DNA from 4 places in the Rhizobium sp. 22-785-1 genome. Region 2 is predicted to be linked to each of the others. Evidence: predicted binding sites of a transcription regulator. Region 2 holds the regulator's gene; each other region holds the start of a gene.
The links. Region 2 encodes LexA, which represses DNA repair genes until DNA is damaged. Its sites were predicted from a motif close to TGTTCNNNNTGTGTTCNG; they were not measured.
Positions count from the first base shown of each region.

Region 1: a site for LexA is predicted at 3,110-3,127, ahead of ACQZ5M_RS12765 (helicase-related protein). Genes of this name have one in related genera too.
Region 3: a site for LexA is predicted at 2,861-2,878, ahead of dinB (DNA polymerase IV). Genes of this name have one in related genera too.
Region 4: a site for LexA is predicted at 4,099-4,116, ahead of ruvC (crossover junction endodeoxyribonuclease RuvC). Genes of this name have one in related genera too.

Region 1 is NZ_JBNWDI010000005.1:253,288-258,966, forward strand. It holds gene ACQZ5M_RS12745 (ammonium transporter) at 1-205, opposite strand, end outside; gene ACQZ5M_RS12750 (P-II family nitrogen regulator) at 235-585, opposite strand; gene tesB (acyl-CoA thioesterase II) at 800-1,684, opposite strand; gene ACQZ5M_RS12760 (ubiquinone biosynthesis hydroxylase) at 1,777-2,991, shown strand; gene ACQZ5M_RS12765 (helicase-related protein) at 3,343-5,679, shown strand, end outside.
Region 2 is NZ_JBNWDI010000001.1:347,894-353,572, reverse strand. It holds gene ACQZ5M_RS01665 (ComEC/Rec2 family competence protein) at 1-1,608, shown strand, start outside; gene ACQZ5M_RS01660 (glutathione S-transferase family protein) at 1,620-2,309, opposite strand; gene ACQZ5M_RS01655 (GFA family protein) at 2,686-3,084, shown strand; gene lexA (transcriptional repressor LexA) at 3,232-3,957, opposite strand; gene kdsA (3-deoxy-8-phosphooctulonate synthase) at 4,439-5,287, shown strand; gene eno (phosphopyruvate hydratase) at 5,504-5,679, shown strand, end outside.
Region 3 is NZ_JBNWDI010000006.1:158,157-163,835, forward strand. It holds gene ACQZ5M_RS13995 (ABC transporter substrate-binding protein) at 1-942, opposite strand, end outside; gene ACQZ5M_RS14000 (CBU_0592 family membrane protein) at 1,181-1,447, shown strand; gene ACQZ5M_RS14005 (LysR substrate-binding domain-containing protein) at 1,454-2,344, opposite strand; gene ACQZ5M_RS14010 (hypothetical protein) at 2,455-2,748, opposite strand; gene dinB (DNA polymerase IV) at 2,898-3,995, shown strand; gene ACQZ5M_RS14020 (DNA polymerase III subunit epsilon) at 4,026-4,775, shown strand; gene ACQZ5M_RS14025 (hypothetical protein) at 4,772-5,119, shown strand.
Region 4 is NZ_JBNWDI010000001.1:985,776-991,454, reverse strand. It holds gene ACQZ5M_RS04715 (TIGR00282 family metallophosphoesterase) at 1-299, shown strand, start outside; gene ACQZ5M_RS04710 (MBL fold metallo-hydrolase) at 417-1,256, shown strand; gene ACQZ5M_RS04705 (pyridoxamine 5'-phosphate oxidase family protein) at 1,359-1,862, opposite strand; gene ACQZ5M_RS04700 (YebC/PmpR family DNA-binding transcriptional regulator) at 2,067-2,813, shown strand; gene ACQZ5M_RS04695 (LLM class flavin-dependent oxidoreductase) at 2,946-3,947, opposite strand; gene ruvC (crossover junction endodeoxyribonuclease RuvC) at 4,160-4,672, shown strand; gene ruvA (Holliday junction branch migration protein RuvA) at 4,723-5,340, shown strand; gene ACQZ5M_RS04680 (AbrB/MazE/SpoVT family DNA-binding domain-containing protein) at 5,416-5,679, shown strand, end outside.

The sequences.
Region 1 (5,679 bases), on a different contig from region 2:
AGAACAGACCCAGACCCGGAACGGCCATGAACAGCACCAGAAGGGTGGAGAGGAACATGAAGGCGGTGTCGCCCTTGTCCGGGACCGCGGCGGCAGCGGCCGCTGCGGGGGCCGCGGCGTCCTGTGCAAAAGAGATGACCGGCGCCAGGAGGGCTGCCGCACCGGCGCTAAGCGCGCTGAGTGTGGAAATTTTCTTGAAGTTCATAGTGTGAGGACTCCCCTGTCAGCCGAGCTTTAAAGCGCTTCTGTGTTCGTTTCGCCGGTGCGGATACGCACTGCCTGTTCAATCGAGTAGACGAAAATCTTGCCGTCGCCGATCTGCCCCGTCTTGGCCGCGGATGCGATTGCATCGACTGCCTTTTCCACGACGTCGGACGCCACCGCGATCTCGATCTTCAGCTTGGGAAGAAAGCTGACCGCATATTCGGTACCGCGATAAATCTCGGTATGCCCCTTCTGACGTCCGTAACCCTTGACCTCGGTGACGGTCAGGCCCTGAATGCCGAGGGCGGTGAGAGCCTCGCGCACCTCATCCAGCTTGAACGGCTTGATAATGGCCATCACAATTTTCATCTGGTTTCCCATCCTTTGTTTGTGCTCGGCATGGAGCCGACTCTCCTTGCCGCTGGCAGATCAGTAACAGCGACTGCCACTCTATATTCAAAGGCCGTGCCAGTTTGCGCACGAGGGACATAAGCAATTGAAAAGTAAAGACTATAAATAATTCGGCCGCAAAACAGGCAATTGTCCGCACTTTAGGCGAGCAATTTATGGGCGATTTTTTTAATTTGAGTATTTTTTAGTCATTTGCTCGTTTGCGAATCAGGCCCTCTTGCGCCATCGAGGCAATAAGGACGCCGTTGCGGGTAAAAAGGCTGCCTCTGGTCAATCCGCGAGCACCAGATGCGCTCGGGCTGTCTTGCGTGTAGAGCAGCCAGTCTTCCAACTTGCAGGGGCGGTGAAACCACATGGCGTGGTCGAGGCTCGCTACCTGGATCGTCGGATCGAAGATGGTCGTTCCATGAGCATAAAGCGACGTATCGAGCAGCGTCATGTCGGAAAGATAGGCGAGAACGGCTGCCTGATAATGCCTGTCGTTTGGCACATCGCCGACCGCTCTCACCCAGATATCCTGCTTGGGGTCGAGCTTTTCCTTGGAAATATAATGCGTGAGCGACACAGGGCGGATTTCGATCGGCCGCTTGTTCTCCCAGTATTTGCGGATCGCAGGCGGCGCATTGGCGAGAAAGGCTTCCTGCAACTGCGCCTCGCTCATCAGGCTTTCCGGCTGCGGGACGTTCGGGATTTCGCTTTGATGATCGAAACCGCCTTCCTCAATCTGGAACGAGGCGGACATGGAAAAGATCGCATGGCCATGCTGGATGGCAACGATGCGCCGCGTGGCAAAACTTGCCCCATCGCGAATACGATCGACCTGATAGACGATCGGCACGAGAGGATCACCCGGCCGCATGAAATAGGCATGCAGCGAATGGATATAGCGGTCCGCATCCACCGTTCGCTGCGCTGCCATCAATGCCTGCGCTATGACCTGACCGCCAAAGACACGCTGCCACCCGACCTGCGGACTGGTGCCGCGGAAGAGATTTTCTTCAAGTTTTTCAAGATCAAGCGTGGCGACAAGATTTTCCATCGGGCTTGATGAATGAGAAGAATGCGACATTTCGGCATGCTCCGGCTGTATGAAGACGTGATGGGATGGTCTATAATGGGAGGACACTATGCACAAGAACGCAAGGCGCAGGAGAAGACGCAATGCTTGATGTCGTGATTGCCGGGGGCGGATATGTGGGCTTGAGCGTTGCTGTCGCCATCAAGCAGGCAGCGCCGCATCTGGGCATACAGGTCATCGAGGCTGCGCCCGAAGACGTCTGGAAGAAAGACGTGCGGGCTTCCGCAATCATTGCGGCCGCAAGCCGCATGCTGGATGTCTTCGGCATCTGGCAGGAGCTGGAGCCGGAAGCACAGCCGATCAACAAGATGATCGTGACGGATTCGCGCACGGCAGATCCCGTTCGTCCGGTGTTTCTGACCTTCGATGGCGATGTGGCGGAAGGCCAGCCATTTGCGCATATGGTGCCGAACGTCGCCATGGTCGGCGCTCTGCGTAGTCTTTGCGAGCGACTCGGCATCGAGATACGCCATGGCCTAAGCGTTACCGGCTTTTCCGCAGGACCACAAAGCAACATGATTTCTCTTTCCGACGGATCGTCGGTTGAGACACGTCTGCTGGTTGCCTGTGATGGCGTCAAATCGGCGCTGCGCGACATGGCTGGCATCAAGACTGTCCACTGGGCTTATGACCAATCTGGCATCGTTACGACGGTCGAGCACGAACGCCCGCACAATGGCTGCGCGGAAGAGCATTTCCTCCCGTCCGGCCCATTCGCCATCCTGCCGCTTAAAGGCAATCGCTCCTCGCTGGTGTGGACCGAACGTACTGCGGACGCCGACAGTCTCGTTGCGTCCGACGATCTGATTTTCGAAGAAGAGCTTGAGCGGCGCTTCGGCCACAAGCTCGGACCCATCCGCCCTGTCGGTCCGCGCCGCGCTTTCCCTCTTGGCCTCACGCTCGCCCGCGCTTTCGTCGCACCGCGCATTGCGCTGGCCGGCGACGCCGCTCACGGCATTCACCCAATTTCCGGCCAAGGGCTCAATCTTGGCTTCAAGGATGCGGCAGCGCTGGCGCAAACCGTCGTCGAGGCCGATCGCATCGGGCTCGATATCGGTTCTCTCAACGTACTGGAGCGCTACCAGTCCTGGCGCCGCTTCGATACCGTGCGTATGGGCGTGACAACCGACGTGCTGAACCGTCTTTTTTCAAACGATGTCGGCCCTATCCGCGTCGCGCGCGATTTCGGGCTTGGCCTCGTCGACCGGATTCCAGCTCTCAAATCCTACTTTATCGGCCAAGCTGCCGGAACCTCGGATCGCAATGGCCCAAAACTGCTGGCGGGACAACCTCTGTAGCCGGCATCGTTCTTTAGCGACATCTGATTCAGCATCTGGTGGCTTTGACGGCAGAGAAAGCCACATCTTGCCGTGAACAAAGACTGAATCTTCTGGAGTCAGCGATTCGTCTCTGATTCGTTCTCAACCTGTTCCGAATCTTGTGGCTTTGGCGTTTCTCGGTAAAAAAGCGTTTTGCGCGACCGTATCCGGCAATCAAATGAGCGAAGACGCCGCTGATAACGCTTTCGTCCTTGCGTTTGGCCCTCTCGATTGCCATGTGTGAAGGACTAAAATGCGGGCGCCCTCACGCCGTGTCCGAAGAGTAGCAGCATCGTCGTTTTCGCGGATAGTACGTTGAATTTTCGCCCCATGATCTTGAGCGGCCGCGGTGTAACGGCCGTTCTTGGACCGACAAATACCGGCAAGACCCATTATGCCATTGAAAGAATGGTGGCGCATGGAAGCGGGGTCATAGGCCTGCCGCTGCGCCTGCTGGCGCGCGAGGTCTATACGCGACTGGTGGAAAAGGTCGGCGCCAACAACGTCGCGCTGATCACCGGCGAAGAGAAGATCTCCCCTCCCCGCGCCAAATATTCCGTCTGTACAGTGGAAGCGATGCCGCGCGAAACCAATGCCGCCTTCGTTGCCATCGACGAGGTACAGCTCGCGGGCGATCTGGAACGCGGCCACATCTTCACCGACCGCATCCTGCACTTGCGCGGCAAGGAAGAGACGCTACTTTTGGGTGCCGGCACTATGCGGCCCATTCTCGAAAAGCTGCTGCCGGGCATCGTGATGGTCGAGCGCCCTCGCCTCTCACAGCTCTTCTATGCGGGCTCGAAGAAGATCACCCGCCTGCCGCAGCGTTCAGCCATCGTCGCCTTCTCCGCCGACGAGGTCTATGCGATTGCCGAACTGGTACGTCGTCAGCGCGGCGGTGCTGCCGTCGTTCTTGGCGCGCTGTCTCCGCGCACCCGCAACGCCCAGGTCGGCCTTTATCAGAATGGCGATGTGGAATACCTGGTCGCGACCGATGCCATCGGCATGGGTCTGAACCTCGATGTCGACCACGTGGCCTTTGCCCAGGACCGCAAATTCGACGGCTACCAGTTCCGCAATCTGAACCCGGCTGAAATGGGCCAGATCGCCGGTCGTGCCGGACGTCATTTGCGCGACGGCACCTTTGGTGTCACGGGTCGGGTCGATCCGCTGGACGATGAACTGGTGGAGCGGATCGAATCACACGAGTTCGATCCGGTCAAAGTGCTGCAATGGCGCACCAAGAATTTTGATTTCTCATCCATCAGAAATCTCCAGGCGAGCCTTGACGCCGCACCAACGGTGCAGGGCCTGTCACGTGCGCTTCCCGCGATCGACCAGCAGGCGCTTGAATATCTAGCGCGCTATCCGGAGATCATCGACGTCACCACGACGGCGGAGCGTGTCGAAAGATTGTGGGAAGCCTGCGCTTTGCCGGACTATCGCCGCATCGCGCCTGCACAACATGCCGATCTGATTTCGACCCTCTATTTCGATTTGGTGAAACGCGGTACGGTCAATGAGAATTTCATGGCCGAACAGGTGCGCCGCGCCGACCGGACAGACGGTGAGATCGACACGCTTTCCGCCAGGATTGCGCAGATCAGAACATGGACGTATGTATCCAACCGCCCAGGATGGCTTGCCGATCCGACACACTGGCAAGAAAAGACACGGGAAATCGAGGATCGATTGTCCGATGCGCTACATGAAAGGTTGACGAAACGCTTTGTTGATCGCAGGACATCTGTGCTCATGAGGCGCCTAAGAGAGAATGCGATGCTTGAAGCTGAAATCAGTGTGAATGGTGATGTCTTCGTAGAAGGACATCATGTCGGTCAATTGGCGGGATTCCGGTTCACCCCGGTTTCGGGAACCGAAGGCCCGGATGCCAAGGCCGTGCAGGCGGCAGCGCAAAAGGCGCTCGCATTGGAGTACGAGGCGCGTGCCGCCCGCCTCCATGCCAGTGGCAACGGCGACCTCGCCTTGAGCTCGGACGGCCTCGTCCGCTGGCTCGGTGAGCCCGTGGCGCGTCTGGCAGCCGGCGACAACATCATGAAGCCACGCGTCATCATGCTGGCCGACGAGCAGTTGAGCGGCAATGCGCGTGACCACGCACTTGCCCGCATCGAGCGCTTCGTCAATCATCAGATCGCAACGGTTCTGAAGCCGCTCGACGATATTTCTCGTGCCGAAGACCTGCAGGGTCTTGCCAAGGGCCTGGCGTTTCAGCTGGTCGAAAATCTCGGCATCCTGTTCCGTCGTGATGTGGCCGAGGAGGTCAAGACGCTCGATCAGGACGCGCGAGCTTCCATGCGCCGTTACGGCATCCGCTTCGGCGCCTATCACGTCTTTCTGCCTGCACTCTTGAAGCCGGCGCCTGCCGAGCTCGTGACACTGCTCTGGGCCTTGAAGAATGACGGACTTGGCAAGCCGGGCTATGGCGATCTCATTCCGGTTCTGGCCGCTGGCCGCACCTCGGTCGTGACCGATCCCGGCTTCGAGCGCATGTTCTACAAGCTTGCTGGTTTCCGTTTCCTCGGCAAGCGCGCCGTGCGCATCGATATTCTCGAGCGTCTGGCAGACCTCATCCGTCCGCTGCTGCAGTGGAAGCCCGGTCAGCAGCCGCGCCCAGAAGGCGCCTATGATGGTCGCCGCTTCACCACC
Region 2 (5,679 bases):
GCGTTCGCGGCCTCCGTTATCACCGACGAGAGAAGGGCAATCTCGGAGGAGACGATGGAGGCGCTGCGCGTTTCAGGGCTGGCGCATATTGTTGCCATTTCCGGGCTGAACATGGCGCTCGCATCCGGCATTTTCTTTGTCGGCATGCGTATGGCGTTCAGTCTATATCCGGCTTTCTCGCAGCGCTGGCCAGTCAAGAAAATCTCCGCATTCGCAGCGCTCATGATGACGCTTGCCTATTACCTGATCTCCGGTTTTGCAGTCTCTGCCGAACGGGCGTGGTTGATGATGTCGATCATGCTGGCGGCCGTCCTCGTCGATAGGCCGTCGATCAGCCTGCGCAATGTGGCGCTGGCGGCGATCGTTATTCTCGTGATGTCTCCGCATGAGATTATGGGGCCCAGTTTCCAGATGTCCTTTGCCGCGACACTGGCGCTGGTTGCCGCATATGCGTTCTGGAGTAGATGGCGAGGGGACGGGGAGCGGCGTTTCATCGCGAGGCCACCGTTATGGATGGTGCTTTCCTCCAAACTCGGCGCTATCGTCGGCGGCGTCATCATAACCTCGCTGATCGGCGGGGTTTCCACTGCGATCTACTCCGTGGAGCATTTTCACCGCGTCACGACCTATGGGCTTGCCGCCAATCTTGCGGCCATGCCTGTGATGTCGCTCATCGTCATGCCGTTTGCTCTGGTGGCGATGCTGCTCATGCCATTCGGGCTCGATGCGCCTTTCCTGGAAGTGATGGGCTACGGCATGGCAATCGTTATCGATATCGCCAAAACAGTCGCAAGCTGGGGCGGAGATGCCACTATCGGGCGCCAGCATTCCTGGTTTCTCATCGTGTCGACAACGGGCTTTCTTCTGCTCACGTTGCTGCGCACGCGCCTTGCGCTTCTGGGGCTGCCTGTTCTCATCATAGGTTTTGGCCTTATGATCGTCGAGCAGCGCAAAACCAAGCCCGACCTGTTGATCTATGAGGACGGCGCGCTTGTGGCTTTTCGCAACGACGATGCCATCGCCACGACCAAGAGACAGGCAAGAGGTTTCGTCTACGACCAGTGGGAAAGAGCAGTGCCTTTGCCGCAGAAGCACATTGCCCCGCTTGTGCTGGATGACAAGGTTGCAAGGGCAGGCAACGACACGCAGCAGAAGGCGACACGTCGCCCGAAACCGCTGAGCGGCGAAGAGAGACAAAGCGCCCAGGCCAGAATGGTCACCGCTTTCGATCGACGCAATCTCTTCACCTGTCAAAAAGACGCATGGTGCGCCGGACGCCATGGCAGTGGTGTCAAGGTTGCAGTTGTATCCGATACGGCCTTTGCCGGAACGGCTTGCGATGCAGCAGATATTGTCGTCACCATGCGCTTCGTGCCTTTCACCGAGTGCCGCTCAGGCGCGCTGCTGATCAGCGCAGCCACCTTGCGAAAAACGGGATCGCTAGAGCTTTGGCTGAACGCCAGCGAAGCGCCCGTCGCCAAGGCCCGGGCGTCGATGAATAGCCTGGAAAGAGCGTGGTCCGTGCATCGCGCTTATGACTGGCGCAGCAAGACGTTCGATACGCAGTTACCGGACCATATCCGAAAGATGCTTGAGAAGCAGCCCTAGGTCCTTCGGTGTCAATTTGGAGATGAGCGCAAATCCTGGATGATTTCGCCTGACGCCAGGACTTCCTCTTCATGATCTGGATCACGCCATTGCTCGGAGAGCGCTGCTTGTTCCCATGCTTTCATCGCTGGCAGTGCGAGAAGGCGGGCTTTGTAGGCCTCAGCCTCCGGTGACAGAGCCGTTTCATAGGTCTTGAAGCGAAACGCGACTGGGCAGAAGAAGGCATCGACGGCTGTGAAGTTCTGGCCCGCCAAAAACGGTCCCCTGAACGTTTCAAGCCCCTGCTGCCAGAGGGCGTCGATGCGCGCTATGTCCTTCGTCAGCGCCTCGGTCTGCGCTTTTGATCTCACCCGCAGGCCAACATTCATGGGATGAAGATTGCGCAACGCTTGAAAGCCTGAATGCATCTCAGCAGTTGCAGAGCGCGACCATGCCCTGGCATTCGCATTGCTTGCCCACACGCCGTCATGACGCTCGGAAAGGTATTCGACGATCGCAAGCGAATCCCAGACGGTGATATTTCCATCCACCAGACAGGGTACCTTACCTGTGGGCGAGAAGTGGGTGAAGCGGTTCACTGGATCGGGATCGTTGAAGGGCACGAGCCTCTCTGCGAATGCGATTTGCAAGGTCTCCATCAGCACCCAGGGCCGAAGCGACCAAGACGAGTAGTTCTTGTTGGCTATGTAGAGTTCGTACATCCTTTTGTCTCCAAATGGTGATGCGTTTGTTCGCATGGCTTGATGGCTTCCGGCGCTGGTTCACGTTGAAGCGCGTCCCAATCATTCAGATCCGCGCATATGCCCTCGTTCGATATTAGAGCGCCTCTCACTGCTGCATACCGTTGCGCAGTCTCATGCGGACAATGCTTGGGTTTTCGCGGGTGACAACATTTGTCAGTAATCTCGTAGCGCGGTCCCACAGGGAGTTACAGGCCGGATCACGAATAGCGGTCTTCACATTATTTGATGTGTCGGTCTGTCGAAGAGCAAAGACAGTCGCCGTGAGTGGTGGGATTTGAACTTCATTCGAAGTTCGGTGTTCGGTGGCTAGGTATCGTGAAGTAGGAGGAATAACATGGTGGTGAGGTCTGCCGGCTGTGCCTGCGGCAAGGTAAGGCTATCTCTCGTCGGTCAGCCCTATCGTGTCGGGATTTGTCATTGCATGGATTGTCGCAAACATCATGGTGCGCTCTTTCTCGCCTCGGCAATTTTTCCAGAGGATGCCGTAACGATCGATGGAGACACTCGCAGCTACAATGGCCGCTTTTTTTGCCCCGATTGCGGTTCACCGGTTTTTGGCCGGAGCGGCGACGAAGTAGAGGTCAATCTCGGTTCACTCGATGAGCCGGATCAATTTGAGCCGACCTACGAGCTTTGGACAATCCGCCGTGAGGCATGGCTTCCGGATTTCCCCGCATTGCGCCGTTTCGATCGCGATCGGAAATCGACAGGCCGAACCGAAGAAGGGCGATAGACCCGTGCAGTTTCATTGTCCCATCATTGCTTCTGTCTCCGTTGACGCGCGGAATACAAAAAAAGCAGGCGATGACCTGCTTTTTTGGTTTTGTTCTGAGATTACTGCGCTCAACCGGTCCGATGTAGGGGTGCCTTCAGTCACCGGTCAGTGATAACGGCGAATGAGACCCACAAGTTTGCCCTGAATTTTGACCCTGTCGGGCCCAAAGATACGGGTTTCATAGGCCGGGTTCGCGGCCTCCAGGGCTATCGAAGCACCCTTGCGGCGGAACCGTTTCAACGTCGCTTCCTCATCATCCACAAGAGCGACGATGATGTCTCCAGGATTGGCCGTGCTGCCGTTGCGTATGATCACGGTGTCTCCATCGAAGATGCCGGCCTCGATCATGGAGTCACCCTTGACTTCCAATGCGTAATGTTCACCCGTTCCGATCATGTCCACCGGCACGGCAACATCGTGGGTATTGTTCTGAATGGCGGAGATCGGAACACCGGCAGCGATGCGTCCCATCACAGGAACGGTGACCGCGCTTGAAATCGCATCATTTACTGGCTTCGGGGCAGGAGCAGGTTCCGGCGCTTTCGGCTTTCCGAGGCTGCCCTCGATCACGCTTGGGGAGAATCCACGTACGGGCTTCTGCGCGGGTGCGGAATAGGCTTCCGGGAGTTTGATAACCTCCAGCGCTCTTGCCCGGTTCGGCAGACGGCGGATGAAGCCGCGCTCCTCCAAGGCGGTGATCAGACGGTGAATACCGGATTTGGAAGCGAGGTCCAGGGCATCTTTCATCTCATCGAAAGACGGCGGCACGCCGGACTCTTTCATTCGTTCATGAATGAATAGGAGCAGTTCCTGCTGTTTGCGCGTGAGCATGAGAAAACCCTTGGAATGCGTTGCGAAGATTCGCGAAACAAATACAGAACGAACACTATATGTTCCATATGTGTTCTGCAATCCCTTAAAATTCCGCAAACGTTCGGGCTTGCCGTTTTGCTGTCCTGTTTCCGCGCAAATGTGGAAGCTTGCCGCTAGGAATATGACAGCATCCTCCTGAACACGACGATGGCGAGCAGCAGGTTGATCGCTCAGCTTGGTTAGAAGCGCGTCTCGCAGGACGAGTAAGGAGCAGGCCGAAGCCAGCGTGCGAAGAAGGCCTGGAAGGCATCGTAACCGGCCCAACTTTCTCTGGAGGTGAGAACAGCGAGAATGTCTGTCGCATGTTGCTGGCGCAAGGTATCAAGCCTGAAAAGCTGGAAAATTGATTCCGATTTTCGGGCTGATGTTGTAAGGCCTTTGCATGCTCGCAAAGTTGCGGTTGCCGGCGATGTCCGGCGCATGAGTCGTGAGGAATGAGATGACTGTAAAGAACAATTTGAAAGTGGTCGCTGGCGAGGGAAAAGGCGCTGTATCCTTCTCCAACACGGAGCGGTTTTCGCTGATTGCCGGCCCGTGCCAGATGGAAAGCCGCGACCATGCTTTCATGATTGCCGGCACACTTCACGAATTGTGCGCCAAGCTCGGCATCGGGCTGGTTTACAAGTCCTCTTTCGATAAAGCGAACCGTACTTCTCTTTCCGGCAAGCGCGGTATCGGCCTCGACAGGGCCATGGAAATCTTCACCGACCTCAAGAAAGAGTTCGGCTTTCCGGTGCTGACCGATATCCACACGGAAGAGCAGTGCGCCGTTGTAGCGGAGACCGTCGATGTCCTGCAAATCCCGGCGTTTCTCAGCCGTCAGACCGATCTTCTGGTGGCCGCCGCAAAGACCGGACGGGTCATCAACGTGAAAAAGGGGCAGTTTCTGGCGCCCTGGGATATGAAGAACGTCCTTTCAAAACTCAATGAGAGCGGCAATCCCAATGTTCTTCTCTGCGAACGTGGCGCGTCTTTCGGCTACAATACGCTGGTGTCCGACATGCGGTCGCTGCCGATCATGGCCTCGCTTGGTGCGCCCGTGGTTTTCGATGCGACGCATTCCGTGCAGCAGCCAGGAGGGCAGGGCGGTTCCACCGGCGGCCAGCGCGAATTCGTCGAGACATTGTCGCGTGCGGCTGTCGCCGTCGGCATTGCCGGCCTCTTCGTCGAAACTCATGAAGACCCGGACAACGCGCCGTCTGACGGACCGAACATGGTTCATCTGAAGGATATGCCGAAGCTTCTGGAAAAGCTTCTGGCGTTTGATGCCATCGCCAAGGCTGCCTGATTTTGGCCTAATCGATTTTTATAGGTGGGGCGGCGCGTAGGACGACGCGTCGTCATTGTAATTTCTCACGCTTCGTCTACAGCGAAGTGGCAATGACCTTTCACATATTTCAGTATCGCTTAACCGCTATCCGGCTCAAAAACGGCTTCACAGCTTTGCCGATGCGCTCTAAGACAAGCGACTGAAATCCTCTGTTCCAGTCCCAAGGGAGAGACCATGACAGCCATTACCGACATCATCGCACGCGAAATCCTCGACAGCCGTGGCAATCCCACGGTCGAGGTCGATGTGTACCTCGAAGACGGCTCCTTCGGTCGCGCCGCCGTTCCATCTGGCGCATCCACCGGCGCTCACGAGGCTGTCGAGCTGCGCGATGGCGGACAGCGCTATCT
Region 3 (5,679 bases), on a different contig from region 2:
CCGCAGAGCCGTCTTCAAAAGCTGCTCGCGATCGATGGCGTGCTTGATCGCGAGACGGATATTGTTGTCCGTATAGGGAGCCTGCGTGCAATCCATCAGGAAGGTGAAGTGCTGCCCGCCTGCCGACTGAACGATGTTGAGATTTGGATTGCGGCGCAACAGATCGACAGTCTTGAAGTCAAGTTGGTTGATCGCGTGGACCTGACCGGACATCATCGCGTTGGTGCGTGCAGCAATATCGTTGATAACGATCACTTCGACAGCGTCGACATGAGCGGCATTCGGCTTCCAGTAGCTTGGATTGCGCGTAAAGCGCGAGCGGACACCTGGATCATAGCTTTCGAACACGAAAGGACCTGTGCCGACCGGCTTGTTGAAATCCGTCCAGCCTTCGGGAACGACAAGGAAGTGATAATCCGAGAGGATGTAGGGAAGGTCAGCGTTCCCGCTTTCCAGGACGATCTTGATTTCGCTATCCGAAACTTTCTCGACCGTTTTCAAGGCCGAAGCAACCGATCGGGCCGCAGACGTCGTTTCACCGCGATGGAGATTGATAGAGTAGATTACGTCCTCGACCGTCAAAGCCTTGCCGTTGTGGAACGTCACGCCTTGACGCAGCTTGAACACCCACTCTTTCGCGCCCGGCTGCGCTTCCCAGCTTTCCAGAAGCTCTGGAACGGCGTGGTTGTTCGCGTCGATCTCGACCAGACCATTCATGATCATGAAGGCTTGATTGACCGGAACCCAGTCTTTCAGAATCCGTGGATCGAGATTATCGGTGGTGCTACCTCCTCCGATACCAAGCTTCAGGACGCCGCCTTTCTTGGGTGTCTGAGCATCTTGAGCGTTTGCTTGCGTAATGAAGCCAGCTGAAAGTGCGGTGAGACCGGCTGCCCCGATAAGAAAGCTGCGTCGATCAATCGAAAAAGGGGAGTCAGTCATATCGCGGTTCCCTGTTTTTATCGTAGCCGGTCGTAGGCCGGCTGTCGGGGGTCTGGCCTATCGTACTCAGCGGTTCGGCACTAGAGAGAGAGCCCTTTACGGGGGTATGATTTTTGCGCATGGGGTCATGAAATCAAAGCGTATTTGCTTGTTTGCGAAGCGGAGTAAACGAGCGTGGCCGGAGTGAGCCGGCGTCGCGAAGCCCTTGGACAAAGGGCGACCTACGGAGTGAACACAAATGGGGCTTGCGGACATTGTTGGCCTTGCAGGAGCAATTTTCTATCTCATCGCATATGCTTTGCTGCAGTTGCGCATTCTCAACATCGAAGATGGCCGCTACACTCTCTTGAATGTTCTTGGTGGCGTCCTTCTGATCTATTCATTGATATGGAATTTCAATCTCGGTTCCCTGATATCGCAGGTCGCCTGGCTGATCTTCACCCTCATAGGCTACGCACGCTTCATGTTGGACCGCCGACGCAAGGCTCGACCTCTTCCAGCGTGACACCGCTTAGCGTGCGGTCTGCTTGTTGTTTTCGATCAACCAGTCAGCAACCTCGCGCACGATTTTGCGCTGATGCCGGTCTGCTGGACGCATGAGATAAAAGCGTCCCTCAGATCGCATCGTGTGGGCATGTACAGGAATGAGAACACCACTATCCAACTGATCACGGATCAGCCATGTCCATCCAAGTGTCGTGCCCAGTCCTTCAGATGCGGCGGCGACGCAAAGGCCATAATCGCCAAGCTTCCAATGCACTGCGTCCTGGGGTGGCGACATCGTCGACGAGCGCCACCAATTATCCCAATCTTGCCACTCCCGCATGGAGTCTTCAATAGAGATAAGCACTGGCGCCATTTGCTCTTCCAGCATAAGAGCGCCTTGCCCGGACACGGGAACGACCTCTTCCTGACCGAGTTCAGCCAGCCAGACGCCAATCGGTCTTTCTTTTCGGTAGAATATTGCGAGGTCGAATTCGTCTAGGCGCAGATGAGCGACATCATCCGTCACACGCAATCTAAGCTCCAGCCCCGGAAGATCCTGCTTTAGCTTCTTAAGACGCGGCATAAACCATTGGTCCGCGATGCCGCGAGAGCAAGCGATGGTAATCTGGCTGGCGCCCGTCCACAATCTGACGCCATCCGTGACGCTTGCGATATCGAGGATCAACCTGGAGACATCGATGGAGTAGTTCTCTCCGATCGTCGTCAGCCGCACACCTGTTGGTACACGCTCGAACAGCTTGGATCCGATAAAGGCTTCCAACTTGCCGATCTGGCGGCTAACCGCACTTTGGGTCAAACCGAGCTCAACGCCCGCTCGGGAGAAGCTGCCGAGACGAGACGCGGCTTCGAAAACAACCAGCGCTTCAAGCGGCGGCAACCTGGAGAACGTCTGCATCTTGATCCTAAACAGTGATGCGACATCAAATACATCCACATCGCAGGATCAGCAATTACGTTGTTAGCCGACTAGAGCGGAGCCTCTTTGATAAACAAGCTCAGCGGCAGTCATCTGTTCGAGACGCGAAGTGCTCCGACATCGCCAAAGCTACGTTGGACGGCCTGCATCTGGTCTGGCGCAATATCGACCGACACTTCAATCTCACCTTCGTGGGGAGCATCGGAGCGCGAAACATCGCCACGTGACGATCCCGTCCCTGTCGTATTTTCATTCGACGCCGACTGAATGAAAATATCGGGCCGGGCAATGCCATGCTGTTGAACCAAATGCTCAACTGCCAGATCCGCGGCCTCGCGGGTTTCGAAGGTGGCGCGAATAGTACTCGTAGCATTCTCTGCCATTGTTCTCTCCCGTAAAATGTCTCAGCTGGCAAACTCCTAGTGTGCTCTATGGTTTCATGAAGAGATAAAGTTATGGTCCGAATACCGTTGCGGGCGGCGTAACATCTGACTATGTTCCTCTTTTGTTCAAAACCATATCGACGGCTTCAATGAGTTCCATCGACCCCTCGCAGCCACGCAAGATCATCCATGTGGACATGGATGCATTTTATGCCTCCGTCGAGCAACGCGATAATCCCGATCTTCGCGGCAAGCCTCTCGCCGTTGGTGGCGCTGCGGCGCGCGGCGTTGTCGCGGCGGCAAGTTATGAAGCACGGGCGTTCGGCGTTTATTCGGCCATGCCCTCCGTGACCGCGGTGCGCAAATGTCCCGATCTGATCTTCGTCAAACCGCGCTTCGAGGTCTATCGTGCCGTATCACAGCAAATTCGGGAGATTTTTGCCGAGTATACGCCATTGATCGAGCCCCTCTCGCTCGACGAGGCATATCTTGATGTCACGGAGAACTTGAAACACATGCCGATCGCGACCGAGATTGCGTTGGAAATCCGCTCGAAGATCAAAGACATCACCGGCCTTAACGCATCCGCCGGCATTTCTTACAATAAGTTCCTCGCCAAAATGGCCTCCGATCTCAACAAGCCCAATGGCCAGGCGGTCATTACGCCAAAGAACGGGCCAGTATTTGTCGAGAGGCTCGCGGTGAAGAAGTTCCACGGAGTCGGACCAGCGACCGCCGAAAAGATGCGCAGATTGGGGATCGAAACAGGCGCCGATCTCAAGCAGCAGCCGCTGGAGTTTCTCACCAAGCACTTCGGCAAATCTGGGCCCTACTTCTATGGCATCGCCCGCGGTATCGACGAGCGCAGGGTTCGGCCCGACCGAGTTCGGAAATCCGTGGGTGCCGAAGATACGTTCATGCAAGACATTGACGATCTCGATATTGCCGCCGCCGAGTTGAAACCTTTGACCGAAAAAGTCTGGGGTCACTGCCACACGAAGGGTTTCAGCGGAAAGACGGTGACCGTCAAAATCAAGTATTCCGATTTCACTCAGGCGACGAGAAGCAAGAGCAACGCCGTGCCATTTGCGAGTTGCGAAGCCATCCTCGATACGGCCACAGGATTGCTTGCTACAGTCTATCCTTTCAGACGGCCCGTTCGCCTACTTGGCGTGACACTTTCCTCTCTCACCAGCGAGACCGGCAAGGGTGATGGGGAACAACCTCAGCTCGGCTTCGATTTATGAGCAATAAACAAGCTTGGAACCGACCTGGACATGTCAGAACCCCGAATCCGCGTCATCGATCTGGAAACCGCTGGCAATGGCGCGAACGATGTTTGCGAAATCGGCTGGCAAGATGTGGCCCGTGACGTTGGAGGCTGCTGGGCACTGACCGATAACCGTGGCGCACTTTTCGTCAATCCGGGACGTCCGATCACGACCGAAACGATGGCAATTCATCATATCCTCGATGAGCAGGTGGCCGACGCACCGTTCTGGAAAGACTTGGCTCCACGTGTCCTTCGCCCCGAGGGCGGCGTTGTCGCCTTGGCCGCTCATCGTGCGGCGTTCGAACAACGATATTGTACGGATCGGCTGACCGGCGGTTTGCCTTGGATCTGTACATGGAAATGCGCTTTGCGGCTGTGGCCGGACCTACCACGCTTCTCCAACCAGATGTTACGCTACCAGAGGATGCCGGAAGGCCTGGTTCACGAAATCGGTCTCCCCGCGCATCGCGCCATGCCGGATGCTTACGTGACCGCTCACCACCTGCGCGACATGCTGAATATCGCCCCGTTCGATCAATTGGTGGCGTGGAGCGCCGAACCCGGACTTTTGCCGCGCGTGCCTGCCGGTCCGGACAGAGGAAAGGGCTGGGATCGCCTCACTGACGAGGCGCTTATGGGATATCTTCGCGATCGCGATGGCGATGTGCGCTTCAGTGCCCAGACCGAGTTGACGAAACGCGGCGCACTTGCCCCTGCAGTGGCCGAAACGCCAGCTCAGGGCTCGCTACTATGAGCAACCGCTCGACATCCACTCAATATCCTTCGACCCCAGATGGGCGATACTTCGTGGTTCGCGGGCGACTGTGGCGCAAAAGCAATCCGGCTCTGGACGAAGAGACGCGAGCGCAGCTGGTCAAGGAACTGATGGCTGCAAGAGCAGCCGTGCGGCACTCAAAGGAAGAGCCCGGCAAAATGACCCTCGCACGACGGCGTGTTGATCGGGCGAAGGTCGCGCTTGGTGAACGTGGGCCAGTGTGGTGGCGTGATGGAGAGCCGGATCTCAATCGGCATCTCGTGAAAAACACTGTTTATGCGCGTTGGTTCTCTCAGCTTCAGGACCATAGGGACACGACATAGACGAGGAATGATGGCGACCGTGGCGCGGCAGATCCGCTGGTCTCGGTATGGGAACTGGAACCATGCCTCTTATTCCGTGTTAGGAGGCGCTTGGATACCTGGTAGACCTCCATCCAAGTTTACCAATGCTCCGCCCATTTTTCAATTTCATCGAGACGATCCGGTACAATGCTCGCCTTCATTCAAGATAACGCACCTGTCGTGTCTGCGGTGGCGAGCATCGGCACTTTGTTCATCTGGGCCGTCTATCTCCACATTTTTCTTGCGGGGCATCAGCGGCAGATCAAGCCGATGCTTGTCGTCAACCGGAGCGAAGGCCGTACGCTGGAGGCGCGCTGTTTCGTCACGAATATGAGCAGGGAGCCCGTTCACGTACAAAGTGTGGTCGCAACCGTCAGGACCGACAGCGATACCCACTCTGCCCACATCACCGACGCTGAAGATATTCGAACGTCAGGGACAAAAACCGGGTGGCAACGAATGACCAGACAGGGACCTCTCCTACCTGGGGCAATGGTCGATATGGGAACATTTGCCTGCATCTTGGATTACGCCACACA
Region 4 (5,679 bases), 640 kb from region 2:
TTGGCACGCACACCCATGTGCCGACGGCGGATGCTCAAATCCTGAACGGCGGAACCGCCTATATGTCGGACGCCGGCATGTGCGGCGATTACGATTCCTCGCTCGGCATGGAGAAGGAAGAGCCGATCAACCGGTTTATCTCGAAAATGCCGAAGGGCCGTTTCGAGGCGGCAAGCGGTCCTGCGACGCTGTGCGGCGTTGGGGTGGAGATTTCCGATAGCACCGGCTTGGCGGAGAAGATCGCGCCCTTGCGAATTGGGCCAAGGCTGGCGGAGACTGTTCCGGCGTTTTGGGCTTGAGTGTTTGCGTCCACCCCGCAATGACAACAATGTGAGCGCAACCTACCGCTAACAGCTAGACGAACCCCCATCCTTGCCGCATCCTTCCCTGCATTCGCCTTTCAGGGGAGTGGTGCCATGCGTCGCATATCCATGCCTGCATTGATCGCCATATTGTTCAGCGCCGCCTCGGTTGCCGCGCAGGAACCTCCCGATCGCCCTCCCGTCAGCCAGTGCCAGGCGATTGCGCAGGCGCTTCCCAAGGTCACTTTCGCCAGCTTCGAGCCATCCGATATCAAGAAGGCTGAGTTCAGCGACCGGGAAGAGGTGAAGATCCAGTATATCGGCCATTCCACCTATACGATCGAGTCACCCGAAGGCGTGGTGATGGCCACCGACTATAACGGCGTCTACCGCCCGCCGGTCATGCCGACGGTAGCGACCATGAACAATGCGCACACCACCCATTACACGCTCGCACCGGAGCCTGAGATCAAGCATGTGCTGCATGGCTGGAGCGATGTGCCGGGTGAAAAGGCCGTTCACAAGCTGGAAGTGGGCGATGTCTATATCCGCAATGTGACCTCGGATATTCGCAACCGCTGGGGTGGCGATGGTCTGCTGACCAAGGACGGCAATTCGATCTTCATCTTTGAAGTGGCCGGGCTCTGCATCGGCCACCTCGGGCATCTGCATTACGAGCTGACGGAAACGCAATATGCGGAAATCGGCCGGCTGGATGTGCTGATGGTGCCGGTCGACGGCGGGCTGACGATGGGGGCGGACAGCATGAGCCGCATCGTCAAGCGGTTGCGCTCCGCGCTCATTTTGCCGATGCACCAGCCGAGCGCTCTGGAGCGGTTTCTCGTGGCCTTCGGACCTCAGTTCAAGATCGCCTATGCCAGTGACCCGATAATCCGGGTATCGATGCGAAACCTTCCCCGCCAGCCGCATATACTCGTGCCGCAAGGCATGTAGCAAACGTCAGCCACAACCGATCGGTGCGACGGCCACGCCTATGCAAAAGCGCCGCGCATCCCAAAGATGCACGGCGCTTGCGGTCGTCAGTCGACGATCGGGTCAGGCGAAGGTCAGGTGCTGTCGAACGCCGACATCCGGCATTTTTTCGTCCGACATATTGGCTTTCGCGATTTCCCAGCCGAATTTCAGCGTGCTGTCGGTGGAGGCCCAGATGTCGGCGTCATCGACATGCAGCGCCAGCATCACCAGTTGCGGGTCGCTCTTGCCGTGTTCGTACCAGGCGGCGGTAACGGAGTTCCAGTATTCCTCTAGCTTGGTCTTATCGTCACGGACTTCCAGCTTGCCCGACAGGCAGGCGTGGTAGTCGTGATCCTTGCCGATAACGCAAAAATGCGCGCGCGAACCGGACTTCAGCGACTGGACGAGATCGGTATCCCGCTTGGAGAAGAACCAGATGGTGTTGGTCTTCGGGTCCGCATGCGGCGCCATGGGCTGCATGTGGCTGTGGAGACCTTCCAGGCCCAGCATGCCCGCATGGACGGAATTGATCTCGTCCCAAAGCTGACGGGCGGGTTGTTCGCGTGCTTCAGTCAGGCTTACCATTCACTGATCTCCTTCCGGTTCCTGTTCGTGTCGGCTACGATCCTGTCGTGACCGCGCCACCTGTCATCAGAACGGCGGGCGAGGATTTCTGTTCCTTGTCGTGCTGCTATTGAGAGGCGAGAAGAAGGGCTTACGGGCTTGAACAGCCGCCATATCGCCCTTATAAGGCCCCCAATCCAAACAAACGATCCGATCAGGGGTGCCATGGCTGGCCATTCACAGTTCAAGAACATCATGCATCGCAAGGGGAAACAGGATTCGATCCGTTCGAAGATGTTCTCCAAGCTTGCCCGTGAAATCACCGTTGCAGCCAAGTCCGGTCTTCCGGACCCGACCATGAACGCTGCTCTTCGCCTGGCTGTGCAGAACGCCAAGGCGCAGTCAATGCCGAAGGACAATATCGACCGCGCCATCAAGAAGGCTTCGGGCGCGGATGCGGAAAACTACGATTCTGTGCGCTATGAAGGCTACGGTCCTGGTGGCACGGCAGTCATCGTCGAAGCGCTGACGGACAATCGCAACCGCACGGCTTCCAACATCCGCTCGATTTTCACCAAAGCTGGTGGCGCACTTGGCGAAACCGGTTCGGTGTCCTTCTCCTTCGACCGCGTCGGCGAAATTACCTACAAGGCATCCGTTGGCGATGCTGACAAGGTGATGGAAGCGGCAATCGAAGCCGGTGCCGAAGATGTCGAAAGCGGCGAAGAAGGCCACACGATCATCTGCGGCTTCGAAGACATCAATGAAGTTTCCAAGGCGCTCGAAGCGACGCTTGGCGAAGCTGACAGCGTCAAGGCTGTCTGGCGTCCGCAGAACACCGTTCCGGTGGATGAGGAAAAGGCCCAGTCGTTGATGAAGCTTATCGACAACCTTGAAGACGATGACGACGTGCAGAACGTCTATTCGAACTTCGAAGTGTCCGAAGAAGTCATGGCGAAGCTGTCCGCTTGACACTCTCTGGCTCCGTCCGATGTGAGGACGGCAATCGAAAGCGACAGATCAAAAGCACAAAGGCCGGATTTGCTCCGGCCTTTTTCATTTTCAATGGTGACAGTGGTAGAGGCGTGTCAGCGCACAGTCGGCTCAAGCCGCCTTCTTCACGCCTTCGCGCACCTCGGCGAAAACTTCAACCGACCGCAGCCGCTTGTTGATGTCGTGGATCGGCATGGAGACGATCAATTCGTCTGCGCCGGTCTCGCCCAGGAACTGCTGAAGCTTGCGATCGATGGTCGCGTGAGAACCGACGGCGGCGTAGCGCAGCGTGTGTTCCACCGTGATCCGCTCCATATCGTTCCAGTAACCGTCGATGCTGTCCACCGGCCGCGGGAAGGGCGTGCGGACATTCTTGCGCAGATTGACGAATTGCTGTTGCGCGGAGGTGAAGAGATGTCGCGCCTCCTCGTCCGTATCGGCACCGACCCCCATGATGCCGACCATCATGTAAGGCTCCGATAACGTCGCGGATGGCTGGAAGCGTTCGCGGTAGATGGCAATCGCATCCATCAGCATGTCCGGGGCGAAATGCGAGGCGAAGGAATAGGGCAGGCCCAGCGCTGCGGCGAGATGGGCGCTGTAGATGCTTGAGCCCAGAAGCCAGATCGGCACGTTGGAATTGACGCCCGGCACGGCAAGGATTGCCTGGTCCGGCTCGGGGGAGCCGAGATAGCGTTGAAGCTCAACGATGTCATGCGGGAAGTTTTCCGCTCCAGCGTCGAGATTGCGGCGAAGCGCACGGGCCGTGCGCATATCCGTTCCCGGTGCGCGACCGAGGCCGAGATCGACACGCCCCGGCAGCAATGCTGCAAGCGTGCCGAACTGTTCGGCAATCACCAGCGGCGAATGGTTCGGCAGCATGACGCCACCCGAGCCGACGCGGATCCGAGAGGTCGCGGCACCCACATGGGCAATGACAATGGACGTGGCGGCGCTGGCGATGCCTGGCATGCCGTGATGTTCGGCAAGCCAGAAACGCTCGTAACCGTTCTCTTCCGCCTTGATGGCCATGCGGCGGGAATTATCGAGCGCCTTGCTTGCGTTCTCTCCGTCGCCAATCGGCGAGAGATCGAGAATGGAAAAGGGAATCATGGCATGCTCCTTGCGGCATTTCTTTGTAAGGAAATGTAATGCGAGGTGTCGCATTTGCCATAGTCGTTGCAGCGAATTGATCCATGGTTCAAAAAAACTGACGGGCTGATGACGCGTAGGGCGTGGCTCCAGTCCGGCTTTTCTCTTTGAATGTTTTTGTTTTGTTCACTTATGGCTGGCAGGTTTCAAGCCCACAGGATAGGGTTTGACACATGCAAAACGCGATTCGAATTATCGGCATTGATCCGGGCCTAAGGCGTACCGGCTGGGGCGTCATCGAAACGATTGGCAACAGCCTGCGTTTCGTTGCCTCCGGCACTGTGACGTCCGATGCCGAGATGGACCTCGCGTCGCGCCTTTGCCAGTTGCATGACGGGCTGGCGGAGGTCGTGCATTCCTATCAGCCAGATGAAGCAGCTGTTGAACAGACCTTTGTCAACAAGGATGCTGTGGCGACGCTGAAGCTCGGACAGGCGCGTGGCATCGCCATGCTCGTTCCCGCGCGCGCAGGTCTTCATGTTTCCGAATATGCACCGAATGCGGTCAAGAAGGCGGTGATCGGGGTCGGCCACGGGGAAAAGCAGCAGATCCACATGATGCTGAAAATCCTGATGCCGAAGGCCGAGTTCAAGGGCAACGATGCCGCCGATGCGCTGGCGATCGCCATCTGTCATGCACATAACCGCGGTGGCGACCGGATGCGCCGCATTCTCGCCGCCGGCTAGGCAGACTCTTTTCGGCTTTTGGCTCTCTCTCAAACATCACGGACGCGACGATGATCGGCAAACTCAAAGGCACCATAGAAGAAATCGGCGACGACTACGTTCTCGTTGACGTTCATGGCGTCTGCTATGTGGCGCATTGCTCGGCACGCACGCTGTCGCGGCTTGGCTCTGCCGGCGAGGCGGTCGTGCTGTTCATCGAGACCTATGTGCGTGAGGACCAGTTGAAGCTGTTCGGCTTCATGAGTGCTCTGGAACGCGAGTGGTTCAACCTGCTGCAGAGCGTGCAGGGTGTGGGCTCCAAGGTGGCGCTTGCGGTTCTCTCCACCCTCTCGCCGTCCGAACTCGCAAACGCCATCGCACTGCAGGACAAGGCTGTTGTCTCCCGCGCGCCGGGCGTCGGTCCGAAGGTCGCGATCCGCATCGTCACCGAATTGCGCAACAAGGCCCCTGCTTTTGCCGGAGAGGCGGCAGGTGCCATCGGGCTCAAGCAGGAGATCGGCGAAGGGGCGGCGCCTGCGCCGGTCGCCGATGCCGTCTCGGCTTTGACCAATCTCGGCTATTCGCGCGATCAGGCTGCCAACGCCGTGGCGGCCGCCTTGAAGAATGGCGGGGAGGGTGGAGACAGCGCCAAGCTGATCCGACTGGGCTTGAAGGAGCTTTCACGGTAGATCTGATATTTGTATTTTTGGCGGATGAATGATAATATTTCCGCCATATGATGTTTTTTCTTACGGGTGCGTATCATGGGATGGGAAGTCGTTGTTTCGTCAAAGGGGCAGGTAACGTTGCCTAAAGACATGCGTGAAGCGCTCAACCTTCGCCCCGGTGATCAGGTCGTCTACTCCATCATCGATGGCGAAGTGGTGCTGACGCCAAAGAATATTGATTTCAATGATCTCGCTGGCCTTTTAGGTAAGCCTCCCAAGGGCCGTGCCACCTTGGAAGAAATAGACGAGACCGTCAGCAAGGCTGCAGGCCATAGCGTCGTCGATACCGATGATGATCAG